Regions from separate parts of the Candidatus Nitrospira neomarina genome, predicted to be linked through region 3. Evidence: riboswitches for the same ligand, from Rfam matches in the RefSeq annotation. Region 3 holds a riboswitch; each other region holds the start of a gene.
The links. Region 3 has a riboswitch for cyclic di-GMP ahead of PQG83_RS06880 (sigma-70 family RNA polymerase sigma factor). Riboswitches for the same ligand answer to the same signal wherever they lie in the genome.

Region 1 (5,283 bases), 740 kb from region 3:
GACGGCTGCGGCGGTTTTCGAATTGCCCGCGGCATCGCGGGCAATGGCCGTGAGAGTGTACGAGCCATTCGGGACGGTGGTGGTATTCCAGCTGGTGCTGTAGGGATTGGTCGTATCTTCGGTCCCGAGGTTGGCGCCCTGGAGGCGGAATTGCACGCCCGCGACGCCGACATTGTCGCTGGCGCTGGCACTGACTGTCACCGTGCCGGAGACGGTGCCCGCGCTTGGGGCCGTCAGCGTGACCGTCGGGGCGGTCGTATCTGCCGGCGTATTGCTCACCGTGACCGTGACGGCTGCGGCGGTTTTCGAATTGCCCGCGGCATCGCGGGCAATGGCCGTGAGAGTGTACGAGCCATTCGGGACGGTGGTGGTATTCCAGCTGGTGCTGTAGGGACTGGTCGTATCTTCGGTCCCGAGGTTGGCGCCCTGGAGGCGGAATTGTACGCCCGCGACGCCGACATTGTCGCTGGCGCTGGCGCTGACCGTCACCGTGCCGGAGACGGTGCCCCCACTGGGAGCCGTCACCGTGACCGTCGGGGGCGTGGTGTCCGCTATGGAGCCACCCTCTGATTTGACGAGAACGGAATACATGCTGTAGGCACTACCGGCATTGCCCCCGAGGGTAATGGTGCCAGCGGGGAAGGACCGCACAAACAGGCGGTGGGTAGTATCCGAGGTCACCAGATTCGCGCCGGTATCCGTAAAGGTGCTCAACCACGATGGTTTTTGGATGAGACGCACGTCATGGGCGACAGACACCGACACAGGTTGATTGACCGTAAAGCTCAGAAAGGAGGCATTGGTCGCCCCTTTGTCCGCATTGGCGGTTTGGATATACGCGGCTCCCTGCACGTTAGTGGGAACCGTCGTAAAGGTATAATTGCGGTCAATATAGACGGTGCCCCCAGCTTGGAGGCTTGTTCCAACCACGTATGGTTGTTCACTGGCGACGGTCAGATTGGAAATAGTGAGTCCTGAGGAGGGTGGTGGCGTGCTGGTATTGCTCACCGTGACCGTGACGGGTGCGGCGGTTTTCGTATTGCCCGCGGCATCGCGGGCGATCGCGGTGAGGGTGTAGGCGCCATTCGGCACGGTGGTGGTATTCCAGCTGGTGCTGTAGGGATTGGTCGTATCTTCGGCGCCGAGGTTGGCGCCCTGGAGCCGGAATTGGACGCCGGTGACGCCGACATTGTCGCTGGCGCTGGCGCTGACCGTCACCGTGCCGGAGACGGTGCCCCCACTGGGAGCCGTCAGCGTGACCGTCGGGGCGGTCGAATCTGCGGGCGGTGTACTTGTGGGTATAGTAATTGTTGCTTCTGTCGAGGGAGTGCTTTCATTTCCTGCTGTATCAAAGGCGGTCGCAATAAATCCATAGGTTGTGCCTCCACTGAGCCCGGAAACGATGGTTGAGGGGGAGGATGGATTATTGGGAAATCCTGAAAATACGGGTTGTCCAAAATTTTGAGAAGATAACGTCCGTTTGTAAATTTTATATCCTGCTAAATCCGATTCGGTATTTGCATTCCAGGTTAGTTGGATAGAGGAGGCCGAATACGCGGGGCTAACGAACAACCCGAAGAGGAGAAGCGCAAGGTGTGCCGTATGCGCGATTACGAAACCCAAGGTGGTGGTTGGTCGGATCATACTCTTCTCCTTGTCGTATTCGGATCGAAGTCCGCATTTTCTCCTCCCCCTATGGATTAGGTCTTCCTTCGGTAGCCGGACGATCAGGCGATACTACCTGACTCCTGGCATTGCGGCCCTACTTCACAGTAGGTGTGCCCTTTCGGGAAGAGGATTGTTTGAACTAATGGGTGGTCAAAGTCTGTATCCCTTCATTTTTGATTTTTTCGCACCTCTAAACGGTCTGGCGAACATTTCGGAGAAGTAAGGAAAAACTTTAGAGAGAATTAGGATGACGAGGCGATTGGTCAGAAATTTTAGAAGAGCAAACACGAGAAATTATAAAAACCGAACAAAAAGGCCATCGAAATAATGAAATACTTGAACGCATTTTTTTTGGAAATTCCATCCGTTCATTCTAAAAAAATATATATCATTAGGGTTCTCTGCGAATTGAAAATCGATTGAAACTTTCAATTCGGTCAAAATGTGATCATTTCAATGCTTTCTCTACCATTGGGAAGATGTAGGAGATGAAGGGACGTGAAGTGTAAATAAGAAACTTGGAGCGGCTGGTTCTTTGGCATTTTGAGGAATGCCCGCCTGCTGTGGAATATGTGACTTCGAGCAATCCAATGGGTGAAGGTTTCCCCTTACACCTTATGAAGGGGAATGCTAATGGTTGCAGTTAGCGATGAAGCAAGGAAAACGACTAATGGTTCCATGAAGTGGTTTCAGGCTGTTAACTATGCGGATTGATTGGTTGGCAACAATTCTGTGGGCTGATCCGAATACCCCTACAAACATTTTGGGAATCAAGGTAACCATTTTCGGGGTCGTGGGAAGGGGGAAGAAGATCTCTCCCTATTCACGGGAAAGCCTATCCTCGGTAGGGGATTTCTGCCGACAGCAAGCAGGAATAACCTGTTTGACGGGAGATGGGCTCCTGATTATTCATGCCATAGCTGCTGTGAGGAAAAGAGATTTCTTCTAATGCTTGAAAACACCCCTTGCCACAACAAGGGTAGGATGATGAAGTCAAAATTTATGGGGAAGGCGATATTGGGGAGAAAATTTCCCCTAGAGAGGGGTTTATTCCTGGTGGAGAACCGGATAGGAAGCATGTTGTTGGTGAAGGAGATTGACGTGAGGTTTAGTCCGTTCGACAGTTTTCTTTCCATTGCCAGTGGTTGGAGTCGATGATTTATCCCCTTTCCCCTTTTTAGTACTTATTCTGAGGAGTCCATTCGCTGGGATAGTCCACAAGCCCAATCCAGATAAGCGTTTTTGTGTTTTTCTACAATCCTGTTTTACTGAATTTTCCAGTCTGTGGAAGCGGCACCCGGAAAGCCGGTCGAGGTGATGGTCACCCCGTTCATTAGCCATACCGCCACTGCGCCATTGGTGTTGTTGCGCCAGATGACGTCAGCCTTGCCATCCCCATTCACATCGTGAGCTCCTGCTATCTGCCATGCAACCGACACCGCCCCCGGGAAGGCGGAAAGGGCAATCCTCGTCCCATTCATGACCCATATGGCGGTGTTGCCGTCAGTGTGGTTGCGCCAGACCAGATCGGCTTGGCCATCGCCATTGACATCTCCGACGGCCTGAATGGTCCAAGTCGTCGGGGCGCTCCCGGGGAAGCCGGTGGAGGTGATGGTTAGGCCGTTCATTAGCCATACGGCCACCGTGCTGCTGGTGCTATGACGCCAAAGGACATCCGCTTTGCCATCCCCATTCACATCGCCTACTCCCGCGATCTGCCACTCTAAGGGGACACCTGCAGGGAATCCCGTTGCAACAATCGTCGTCCCATTCATGAGCCAAATTGCGGTGTGGCCATCAAGGGTGTTGCGCCAGACGAGGTCGGCTTTGCCATCGCCGTTGATATCCCCAACACCCTGAATGGCCCAAGCCGTCGACGCGCTGCCGGGAAAGCCCGTGGAGGTGATGGTTAGGCCGTTCATTAGCCATACGGCCACCGCACCGCTGGTGTTATGTCGCAAGATGATGTCGGCTTTGTCGTCCCCATTCAGATCGTCCACTCCACTTAAGGCCCATTCAGTGGACAACTGCCCCAGAAAGGCCGAGGCTGTGACGCTTGGGCCATTGAGCAGCCACACTGCTATCTGGCCCGTTTTCGTGTTGTGCCAGACGAGGTCGGCCTTGTCGTCCCCATTCAGGTCCTGATTTTTTGGAAAATTTGGATTTGTGTTATTTGTTGGAAGGGCTATAGACACTTCCTTCGCGGGTGCACTGATGTTTCCGGATCGATCATACGCGGTGACCGTAAAATAATATGTGATTCCCCCCACTAGGTTCTGGAAAATGTATGAAGGGTTGGGACCGACATTTTTTGTGGTTTTGTAAGATCTTTGGGATGTGCCCATATGCACGTAATATCCCATGAGGTCAGGTTCCGGACTGGCATCCCAGGTTAGTTGAATGGAAGAAGCCGAGAAAACGGGGCTAGAAGACAATCCGAGGAAAAAGGCAAGGCCAATCGTAATTCTGGTCGCAAAGCTCAAGGAGGGTATTTTTCGGGGCATACTCTATTCCTTCTGACATTCGGACGGCAGTCCTAATACTTTTCATGATGCTTACCCCCTCCTTGGGTGGCTGGATGAAATCAGGTGCGTACCTGACTACTGGATTTCGCAGGTTATCTTATAGTAAGCGGGCCTTTTTTGAAAAGAAGCCCTTATGAATTGATAGGCTTTCGCTAAAGATTCCTCTGCATTCTTATCCCCACATCTAAATGAATGGGCTGTCGATTGATTCAGAGAATTAGGGAAACATCAAATTAGAAGGGACTCTTGGTTTTAGTCAAACCATGGGTCCCGAAAAAAATAAATAGAATGATAACGAATTTTATAGGAAGGTCATTCTAAGAGAATATAGGGTAAAACATGTAGTTGCCTCATAATAGAAGGAAATTTTTCATGATAGAAATCATGAATAAGAGGTTGAGAAAAGTGTTTTTAAGAAAATCTTCGAACAATCGTCAGGGGGCTCAGTTGGAGTTTTTTATGCAGAAGGTATGCTGGATATCACATCCCTATATTAAAATTTGTGTTGAATGTCTTTAATTTGAATGGAAAATAAACCGGAGATGTTATCGAATATGGGATTTGGGACACGATCATGGTATGTCGACCTTACTAGGATAGGGGTGGAAAATATTATAGATTGATGAAGAACTGCAGAAGAAGAATGTGGTTAGCTTGATTGGCCAGACCCGAAAGGGCTGTGTTAATGAGCTGTAATTGGTAACCCGCATCCACATTGAGATTTGGGGAGAAGGTATAGTTGATGCCCAGAAAAAACCGGTTTTGATCGAATCCGGCTTCAGGTCCCTGGCGGATGGTATTGAGATTCACAAAAATTTCGTCGTAGACCGCGAGGGCCAAGGTCGGATAAGCCGGTAGTGGGAAATCCCCACGAAGCATGGTTCGGGCGCGAACGGCTGTCCCGATGGCGTGTTGGATCCACCGTTCTTCGATACGGGAGCGGCTGAGCAATTTAAACGTTGCAAATTTGTTGCTATAGATGAGTTGCTGGAAAATTCGATGTTCCTGAGAGTAGCGTGGATGGTAGTTGGCTACCCAGGCGTACCCCTGCCAGAGTGAGATGGTAGGGGTAAGTTGATACCCCACTGCC
Region 2 (5,283 bases), 1.8 Mb from region 3:
GGAAGGTAAAAACTATCTCTAGCTGCGAAACGAAGCGACAATGAGTCCTTCGTCAGCACATTCTACAATAGAAACGTGCATGTCGGGGAAATGAGCAGACCTATTGGTACTCTAGGGGCCTAGGAGAGGGAGCCCATAAAAAAGTCCTTTTGAGCCCGTCTCAAACACGACCGACCCAAAAGGACCAAGATTCCTGGGAGACGCTCTTATACTCCCGGCTGTTGACTCGTCATCACGACACTAATCGTGGATAAACCGATAAGGGCTGAAGGGGTCCAATGCCCCCACCGGTCTGGTTGGGATTTGGCGCTCCATCAAAAAAGGCATCGCATTTCACTTCCGCTTGAATATCATTTTTCTTGACTGTTGTAATCACCGCTTTCGCGTATCCCACGATGGTGATATCTCCACTGGGATTATTGCAAGAGGATGAGGAACTGGCTCCATAGACAGGAAGATTGATATCCCATTCATACCGCCCAGCATCATTATTCCATTGTTTTTTTGTATCCCACAAATTGATCAGATTGGGAAACGCCGATGAGACTTCTCCACCCGTAAAGGTGAATTGTGTCTGCCCTGGAGTCATCCCGGGACTTTGATAGCTCCCGTCTTGTAGTCCATCGATAGTATTACGGAGTTTACTCGCATTGGCCGGATGCTGATCAAAGACATGCCATCCCGCACAGCCATTCACCCCGGTAGGAGAAAATTGGATACCCGAATTGCAGGAGGCCACGCCATTAAACCAGTTACTGGAAATGGCAAAGGGCACATCACCTACTCCTGGTGGGGTCGGACCACCCGAGGTCCCCAATGCGGCAATCGAGCTGGTCGCGAGGCTCATGGTATTGACACCCAACATACCCCCAAAAAATGTCGTAATCGGTCCATTCGCCGCACCATCCCGCCGTGTGGTCGCACGAATGGCATTGGGGCGCGTCACGGTTGGGGTAAACGTCTTTCCATCGAAATCCCACGTGCCATATTCGATATCTCCTTGCGAAAGAGATAAATTACTGACCTCTGAAGCACTATTGGCAAAGGCTGCGGCGGTCGCCTGCGAATTTATTTGTGATTGTTCATTGCTTGTCAGATTTCGATTCAAATCCTGCTGCTGAGCAATAGGCAGGGCCAAGTAAGTGACACCCAATTGCCGTGCAGCGGCCAGCGCAGCGGCATCCGAAGCATTGTGCAACTCATTTTGGGTAAGAAGGGCATGCCCGACATCAATTGCCACACCTGCCATGATGGCCATGGTCACTCCCATAAACACGCCGTTGATGGCCGCGATACCACGTTCATTCAAGAGCCCAGAGACGCCAGATGTTCGGTGTTTGTTCCACATTATTTTTGATTCCCCCTCTCCCTTGCCGATCTCTCCGGGAAAATTTTCCTGTCTTATTCCATCATCATGGTGACAGAGGCTTGTAAGTTGGGTGTAGAAATCGCGGGAATGAGTTTATCGATGACAAAGTAGTTCCAGGGTATAGTGGCGACCACATTTAACGGCTGCCCCTGTGCACCTCCGACCCCATTGACTGCCACCGAGAGCCCTGATGAATCCACCCCTCCCGCGGTAAGAGAGGCCGTGACAGCTGCTTCAATTTCTGCCTGCCCATTGCCTGCCGCAAATAACGTCCCCTGGCGCGCTCCCACACGGGTCGCATTCACCAGAACTTCCTTAAACCACAACATACGGCCAAAATCGATCGCTCCAAATACGAGGGAGGCAAGAATCGGTAAGATGAGAGCAAACTCTACTGCCGTCGAGCCCCGCTCGGATTGTCTCAGCTTTTGTAATAGTTTTTTGTGGTATACATTCATCATTCTTTGTCCCACTCTGCTAAATGTTTTGGAAGTGGCTATCAGGCCGTGTCCACCTACCACGGACAGGCACGTTAAAATGGAACTAGCCCCCGCCAGACATTTCTGATAGATCCCGTATCGTGTCCCTCAAATACCATTCCATCTCCCTCTGTTCCCTGAGCTTCTCGAAGGGAGAATGATTTCAGGTGGTACATATTTCGAATGGTTCTTCGACAGACTGAGCATGAATGAATAATAAAAAGGAGCTAGGGAAAAACGACACTAACTTCCCAGAGCCTCTGCGATGATCCCCATGGCCCCTTCATACATATTTACGACTGCCGTTCCCATGGCGGCTTGAGCTGTCAACACCGTCGCGCCGATGAGCGCAGCCAGGAGACCATATTCAATCGCCGTGGCGCCGTCTTCATCAACGAGAAGGTTTTTTATCAAGTGATGACAGTGATTCAGGAGAATCGTCTGCATGATGATGTCCTCCCCTATCCCTTATCTGAATTTTCCCATCTCTTCATTCATCAATCCTGTACTCGCCCTCAGAAGTAGGCTTCGGCCGAAGTGCCGTTCCAGTGACCTGCCACCAGAACGGCACTTCCAGGCACCTGCAGAAACAAGCTCTCTTTTAGCTCGGAGCAACAGACGAAGCAATGTTGTTGAACGTTCCGCTGAGGGCAGTCCCAACAGCAGTCACGGCAGTCACTATCACCGCGGCGATCAAAGCAGCCAACAAACCATACTCAATAGCTGTGGCTCCCTCTTCATCATTTACGAAACGCATCACTTGGTTAACCATAGCGCATCTCCTTAACGGGCGAAGGTAAATACGTGCGTTACGCCAGACTGCCCGGAAAATTCTGACGCAGACGTTGCCCCTTGGCTCTCCGTGCCTTCGGCAACCCGGCTATCAGGGACCAACCCTGATCCGTGGTTTTGCGCCCACGCCTTACGACGTGTTCGCCGTTCTCGGGAAGGGGCACCCGACCGAATCCATGCTTCATAGTTATGCATAAATGTTCGTGGACCCAAGAAAGTTTTCCACCTCGCATTCTGTGGCTCCTCGTTTTCATGTTTCATTATCGACTTACCCAGGAAAAACTTGCCGATGTTTTTTGTTGAATATGTTTCATATTAGGTAAGGGTAGGATGGATTGCTTCCCTTTGTTAACCAAGGAAATCGAAAATGTTCAGACCGGCTTAAATTTTTGGACTGCACCTGAGGAAACGTAAGGGATGAGGAGTGAGACAAAAGGAAAGAGGAGAAATACGCCGTGAAACCTCAGAAGGAATGTGAAGAGCGGCCGCTGACTTACTCTTTGACCAAGGGGATGAATGCGGATTTTTCACAAAGGAATCTTCGACACATTATCAAGATAATGAGGGATATTCCGAAAAAGCCTTTGTCTGAAGGCTTAAAAGCGAATTGCAAAATTGCCAAGCCCAATACATCATAGCCAATCCCGATGCCATTCCTGACTTCACCTGTAACTGTGCCCACCCAACTAGACCATGAGGTAGACTAGTTGAAAAAAATTTGCGGGTTACCGCCTGCCCTCCATACCTACTGTCTTAAGCTCAAAAATCGGACCAACACATACACGGATGAAGACAATCAATTGAGGTTCAGGTGCAAACAAGTGGCGGGACTTTTGTTCATGATGAGGATTTCGAGGTCGTTGAGGACAAGTTCGTTGAACCGTGCACGACAGTATAGACACTATTTAACGGCGCGATCAGAACCTGCTCGCAACTACAGTGGCACAATTCCAATGCGAGGATATGCATAATGAGAGTGGGAAATTTTACACTGGCAAAGCCTTTCCTATGGCCGGTCGAACGTTTATTACGCAATACCATTTTCGTGCTGGCGGTCTTCGATCTGGCCATGATCCTTGTTCGCAATATTGGCTTCGATTGGTTTTCGTATACCCTTTTTTTTGCCGTGGGAATTTTCATGATTACCGTGGGGCTGTTCTACCGTTCAAGCGGACGGAGTGAGCGTATTTCTATGACGCTGATGGCCACAGGGTTGCTTCTTCTGTTTACAATTGTGTTATCAGTTTTCGGCTATTTGCTGCTCCCCCTTTGGCGAGAGCCTATTGATCCGGTTCTGGTCCGGATCGATGCTTGGTTCGGGTATTCATGGCCTGACATTGTCCAATTTGCCGGTCGCCATCCATTTTTTAATGAATTGACGCGTTATGCCTATTTATCTTCTATACCGCAAATGGCATTACTTTTTCTTATTTTAGGATTTGGAGGCAAGCAAAAAGAACTCCATGTCTTCATCCTTTCAATAACCGCCTCAGGTCTGGCGACGCTTGGATTTTGGGCGCTGTTTCCGGCATTTGGCACAAGCGTGCTCTATGACATTTCTGGCACAATTGAGCAGGCGGCAAGACCGCTTGTTGGCTCGTCCTATGGTGCCGAATTATTGCGTCTAGGGGCTGAAGGGCCTAAATTCATTTCTCCAAGGGATATGGAAGGCCTGGTGGCCTTTCCCTCGTATCACACGATCATGGCCGTTTTGGCTATGTATTCAGCACGCACCACTCGCTGGTGGTTCCCCTTACTAGTCGTCATCAATCTGTTCGTGCTCCCAGGAGTGCTTATCCATGGAGGGCATCACCTGATCGACGTATTCGGTGGTTTATTGACTGCCGGCTGCATCATTTACGTGGCAAGGCAGGTTGTGACTGGAAAGGAAATCCAGGCTGACGGAGTATTTGTCGACCCCGAACAAGAAGTAACGTTCGTTAAAAGTTCCACAGACATGCCGGGATTACACCCGTGAGCCTTAATCCGATGATCCCGGCGGTAACGAGTTGCCTCGTTTCGATAAGCGTGGAATTCGAATTTTTATTGGCTGCCGGTTCAGTACGCCAGTGTTCAGGACGCCGTGACCCATCACCTTCTGAAAGGGGGTAAATCTTAATCTCAACCTTTTATGCAACTTCTACCACCGCACCGATTCTCCCATTTATCTCTCCTGTCTTTCCGCCGCACTTGCACCGGAATCCACCCTGGAAGACATATTGTCGGGTACCACCTTGCTAATTTGACGGATCTTTCAAAAACGTGAGACTCCGCTCTGCTGTGTTGCGTAGGTCGGATTAGGATGTCTGCGGTGGTAACCCGACAGTCGCATGACGAAGGGAGACGGCAGGCCTGAGCCCCATTTGTCGGTTTCCTCTTTGCTCTCCGGGCCTTCCGACGAGGTACCATTATCCCCACCCTTCCCCGGCCTCCTCGCCATTTATCGGGCATCCATCGTTGAGGTTCTACGGGTGGATCCACGCTCACTACGAGCAGAATTAGGGGAGGGAGGTGCGGGTATGACTGAAGCGTGGTCTGAGGATTGTTAAGGTTACCTCGATTTAAACCGAACAACATGGAATATCCACACTTAATCGAATTGCATGAGACCTGAATTTTTCTCTTATGATTCAAAAACCATTT
Region 3 (5,283 bases):
AAATACGATTAACCTATCTCCAGAGAGGGGCACCCTGTGTGCTCTGCTTGACCACTTCACTCACAGGCAGAGATAGAATTCACCATTGCCATTCATCCGGGGTTCCAGTCCACCATGAATCAGGCTTCAATGCACGCCAACGAGTTTGTTGCGCCCACAATTCATCCGTCCGTGTCCGACTCAACCGATTGGCCATTGCTGCGGTCACATCAAATTGTTGCCGAATGCCTTCATGAATGAGTTCTTGCGCCATACGAGGCATGACATTCGGCGGATCAATGAGATCGAGAACATCCCGTGCGGTCAAATTCAGGGCTAATTGCTCCACTTTCACATAATCTTCCTGCTTGGCTAATGCTCCTAAATAACCATCAATTGCCTCATAGACATAGGCCAAATAAACGTATGCTTCAACCGAGGGATTGCGGTCAATATTTTCCTGGCAAGCCTCTACTGCTCGACGGTAATCTCCGGCCATCAAAAACACTTTAGCGTGTGCAAGAGATTGCATAGGCAAGACAGGCGTCTGATCTGACTGAGCCCAACCATTGGAAAGCGGTAACGTACCAAGAAGAATTACTCCCACCCCGAGACACATCATCATTTCCCTTCCTCTTTCGCTCAACGACGAAATAGTCATGTTCTCCTCCATCACTAAAATCGCGCAACAAACATCATTCTCGATAGATTCTCTGTTCGTTCTGAAAATTTACGATGATTCACTAGACCCATTTTCAAGATTGTCAGATTTTTAATCAGTACGAGAATCTCGAAATCCCTCTGTTTCCAATCACTATTGCATGATATACGGCTGACCTAATCTTTGATGTCCCGAAACCACGACACAATGCTGGATAAAGGCCCCTTGTTATTTAGAAAAACACAAAAAGTCTACCACCAGACTCATCCCTACAACTCAAGACTCCCATAAACGCCTTCCATTGAACAATCTAAAACGTCAATGGCATGCACTTTGCGAAAGACCGTGTCCAAAAAGCATTTAATTAAACCTGGCTTCTCAATATCTAAACAAAAAATAATGAGGGAAAAATTCTAAACCCATTAAGCATTAAAGGAATAAAATGAAACGAAACCAAACACTGTTATCTTGTGTCCTCATCATTGGTATAGAAACCTTCTCCATATGCTTACTCCCCGTTTCACCAACTCCTGCAAATTCGGCCGATATCGCATTAGTTCTTTCGTCTTCTTCGCCTGTATCACCATTGCCTCCGGAAATGGTCCATTGGCCGGAATCTAGCCACAGCGACGACACCTTAGCGGCCCTCACCATCTATCTGGAAGCCGGCGGTGAAAGTTTTGCTGGAAAGTTAGCTGTCGCGGCCGTCATTCGGAACCGAATGGCTCTCAAATACCATAGCGATGGCACGGTCAAGGGCACGGTTCTTCGGGCCAAACAGTTTGAACCATGGATGGGACGAAATCCAGAAGAAATGGAATTTGATCAAACCAATCGAAACATGAAAGATAGTTTATTAGCCTGGAAGGTTGTACAAGACGGGCGAAAGATGGTGAATGGGGCTGTACTGTTTTATAATCCCCAACTGGTCAAAACTCCCCGGTGGGCTCAGATCAACCGTAAAGTGGCAAAAATTGGCGGACACGAATTTTTTAATAAGCACACCATTTAATCTAGTTTAATTAGTCACGGACCACGGGTGTTTTTCGCAAATTCCTGGGTCGGGGCGCACTGGGTCCCCCATCCTCTATACGTTTCAACTCTATGCGTAGATGTCGAATGGCACCGGAATGCACCCGGCAGACCCCAGATTCGGTCAGACCCATTTGCCGACCAATTTCTTTCATCGTCAATCCCGCATGATAATACGATTGAAGCACCTCTTGCTGGCGTGCCGATAATGTCTGGAGCGCCGCTGACAGGGCCGCTTTCATTTCTGCATCCGCACAGGCCACAAAAGGGTCCAGATGGTTAACGTCCGGCAAAACATCACGAAGGGTGCATTCATCTTCCCCCTGCCCAACCGGCTCATCCAGACTAATTAACCGGGGATCACACCCGCCCACTCCTTCTATCTCCTCAATGGGGACGCCCAACAGTGTGGCCAATTCCTGTGTGGTCGGTGGCACCCCATTTTTCTGAAGATGCTCTTCAACTATTTGTCGCACTTGATCTCGACGAAATCGAACAGACCGAGGAACCCAATCCATAGACCGAATTTCATCTAACATCATGCCACGAATACGATATTCGGCAAATGTGCGAAATTTAATATCACGTGTCGGATCATAGCGCTTCAACGCCGACAACAGCCCCATAGCCCCTGCGCTGGTCAAATCCTCGACATCCAGGGAAAAGGGATTTCTGAATGCCATAATTCCGGCCATCCGACGAATGATCGGGAGAAACTCTAATAAAATCCGGGTAACATATTCCTGATCGAGCTGGCCCTGTGCCTCCGTATGTTCTACTTTTTTCGGACTAACCGAACAGAGGTGAGATGTGTCGGGTTCTTTGATACCAACTGTTGTCTCCGTGGAATGTTGTGCGTCTTCGTCCATATTTTGGCCTTTCCAGGGTGACCAAAAAAAAGCGCCCCTTCCAGGAAAGGGGCGCATGAACGAACGCATGGATCTACCAACACAGTTCGGTAACCAGACGAACCCTGCAACGACAACGTTCTCAGGGTTTCTTGGCTTTGCGCCCTACCCTCACGGATAGTTTGCCCTTGTCACCTGTTGAATTCGTTAGTCGATAATTACAACCTCATGTAAGTGATGGTTTTTTGAAATTTTCCGATTAACTGTCTGTCTTGGATCTTCGGATTCTCCCCTACTCTTCGACCTCTATCTCTTTGGAAATGTTATCGGATCCGAGTCAAGGGGAATTAAGAAAATCCCTTGCGTGTTTATGAAAAAACTACGCAAATTCATATATTGCACAGTATCAAAAACCAATACGAATGGTGATCAGGAACAGATGGTCAAAATCTCATTCACACAATCCCTCCAGTGCCCTTCATGACAATCGCGGATCCTTCATTTCAGCCTCAAAAACAGATTTATTCCTATGATCAAAAACATGACTGTGGCAATCCAACCGCCAATGATCGGTAATACCGCTCCATTTCGTCCTAAGACAATGCCTACTGAATGCGCCGCCCAGAAAAAAAATCCAATTGCCAGAGTTTGCCCAAGCCCTTTAGCTATTCCAACCTCACGCACACCACTTCCGCGCAGACTCACCGAGATCCCTAACAGTATCATCACCAGAGGAACCAGAGAGTACGCAATTCGAGACCAATAATCAGTTAAAAAACGATGAGGACTATGGCCATCTTCTATTAACCTTTGAATATAGTCATGCAATTGATACAAGGACATATGCTCTGGAGACTGAGCCAGCCAATTCTGAAAATCATCAGGCGTGAGAGAGAGAGGCAACGTCTGCCGTGGGATAACATTCACTTGCAGGCGTTCTTTAGCCTGAAATGTTCGCTCAATCGCATGCTCCATTATCCATTCTTCATCGACAAACGTTGCCCATTCTCCTTTAAGAATCCTTTTGAGACTGAAGCGATCATCGAGGGTGTATTGGTGGATACCATTCAAACGAAACCCATCTTCTGTCACGGAATCAATTCGCATAAGGTGATTGCGTCCCACCCGAAGCCATAAACGTTCCGGAGTTAGTAAGAGGGGCTCTGGTTTATTTTGGATTAAAACCGATTGAACAAATTCAGCTTTAATATTGGCCAAAGGAATCAACACGGACGTCAAACTCAGACCCACCACACTCACAAACCCGCCAAAGACAAAAAAAGGAATGGCAATTTGATAAAAACTTAATCCACAACTTCGCATCGCCGTGATTTCACGAGTCCGATTAAGCCCACAAATTGTCAAAATTGATGCCATTAGAGCCGCTAGCGGGGCTAAGAGAAAAGCAATTTCGGGAATTCGATAGACAAAAAAGCTTAAAATAACGCTTAGGTCTGCATCATATTTCAAAAATTTTCTCAATTTTTCAAAAAAATCCACGACCAGATAAATCGTCAGCACGGTTACAAGACACATTAAGAAGACGCGACTAAATTTCCCAAATACATACCAAGAAATTTTTTTCATGATCTAACTTGCTTGAGAGAATGCTGGGTCATTGTTTTCCAGCTTGAAATAGAAGGAACCCTGTGAAGAAGGCCAGGATAATGTTGGGCATCCACGCACCGAAAAACGGAGAAATCACCAAAGTCGTCACGAGAAACTCTCCCAATACATTTAATAAATAAAATCCGATAACCACGAGAACCCCAATCGCAAACCCTCCAGCTTTCCCGGACCGCTTCGACACAATCCCCACCGGGACGCCCAATAACCCCAGCACAAAGGTGGCGACCGGAAAGGCGGTGTCTTTATGAAACTCTACTAATCGACGAAGGGCTCCTGCGTCCGTTCCACCTGATTCCTCCAATTGCTGAGTGAGGTTGTGGTAGGTTTTCCGTTTTGTCTTATCTTTCACGGAGGAAAAAGGCGAAGAAAGCCAAAAATCATAGGTATCAAAGATAACCCGATGAAAATTATTGGCATCTTTGGGGATTTGATGAATTGCCCCCTTAAACAATCGAATGCCAAACTGCTGACGTTCGCTTTGTTTCAACATGTGAAAATTCTCCGCCACAATTATTAAGGGTTGCTCCGGATTGCGTTGGTCCGAAATGAAGATCCCCTTATCGCCAGAAGCATTCTCCGAGTGTGGCACATACACCATGAGTCCGGGGATTGGTTCATTAAACACTCCCGAATCAACCGCAAGAGTCAACTCATCTTCGATGACGCTCAAAGCCAAAGTCTTCAAAGACACATTGGCCCAGGGCTGGCCCCATTGAGAAAGATATACCGTCAAGAGGAATACAATGCCGGAAAAAACCACCACAGGAAGGTTGATTCGCCAGAAACTGACCCCCGCAGCTCGAATAGCAATGACCTCATTGTCAAACGATAGACGATTAAAGGCCGAAATTGAGGCAATTAAGCAGGCAATTGGTAAGGTTAGGACTAAAAAAGAAGGAAGCAAATGCAGCACAATTGACCCCAAGGCCGCCAAACTGATTCCCCGGGATACCACTAAATCCACCAACCGTAGCATTTCCTTGGTAAAAATGATGAAACACAACCCGGTCAGGCTGGTCAAAAATGGGGGAAGCAACTCAAAAAAAATGTACCGATCGAAAAGTCTGATCAAGGTCTTGGACAATTCAAATAAGTGGAAAGTGATGATATATGTTGGCTGATTAGCAGGGCCGC

Region 1: it holds a riboswitch for cyclic di-GMP, as region 3 does, so the genes downstream of both, PQG83_RS09920 (Ig-like domain-containing protein) here and PQG83_RS06880 (sigma-70 family RNA polymerase sigma factor) in region 3, are expected to answer to the same signal.
Region 2: it holds a riboswitch for cyclic di-GMP, as region 3 does, so the genes downstream of both, PQG83_RS19645 (Flp family type IVb pilin) here and PQG83_RS06880 (sigma-70 family RNA polymerase sigma factor) in region 3, are expected to answer to the same signal.

The regions. Positions count from the first base shown of each region.
Region 1 covers NZ_CP116968.1:2,271,259-2,276,541, reverse strand. The annotation lists gene PQG83_RS09920 (Ig-like domain-containing protein) at 1-1,644, opposite strand, end outside; cyclic di-GMP riboswitch class I at 1,712-1,793, opposite strand; gene PQG83_RS09915 (FG-GAP-like repeat-containing protein) at 2,934-4,172, opposite strand; gene PQG83_RS09910 (DUF2490 domain-containing protein) at 4,806-5,283, opposite strand, start outside.
Region 2 covers NZ_CP116968.1:4,526,457-4,531,739, reverse strand. The annotation lists gene PQG83_RS19660 (TadG family pilus assembly protein) at 233-1,348, opposite strand; gene PQG83_RS19655 (TadE/TadG family type IV pilus assembly protein) at 1,402-1,830, opposite strand; gene PQG83_RS19650 (Flp family type IVb pilin) at 2,092-2,295, opposite strand; gene PQG83_RS19645 (Flp family type IVb pilin) at 2,450-2,620, opposite strand; cyclic di-GMP riboswitch class I at 2,716-2,796, opposite strand; gene PQG83_RS19640 (phosphatase PAP2 family protein) at 3,611-4,618, shown strand.
Region 3 covers NZ_CP116968.1:1,532,051-1,537,333, forward strand. The annotation lists gene PQG83_RS06870 (tetratricopeptide repeat protein) at 80-640, opposite strand; gene PQG83_RS06875 (cell wall hydrolase) at 1,083-1,652, shown strand; gene PQG83_RS06880 (sigma-70 family RNA polymerase sigma factor) at 1,663-2,541, opposite strand; cyclic di-GMP riboswitch class I at 2,627-2,717, opposite strand; gene lptG (LPS export ABC transporter permease LptG) at 3,019-4,107, opposite strand; gene PQG83_RS06890 (LptF/LptG family permease) at 4,136-5,233, opposite strand.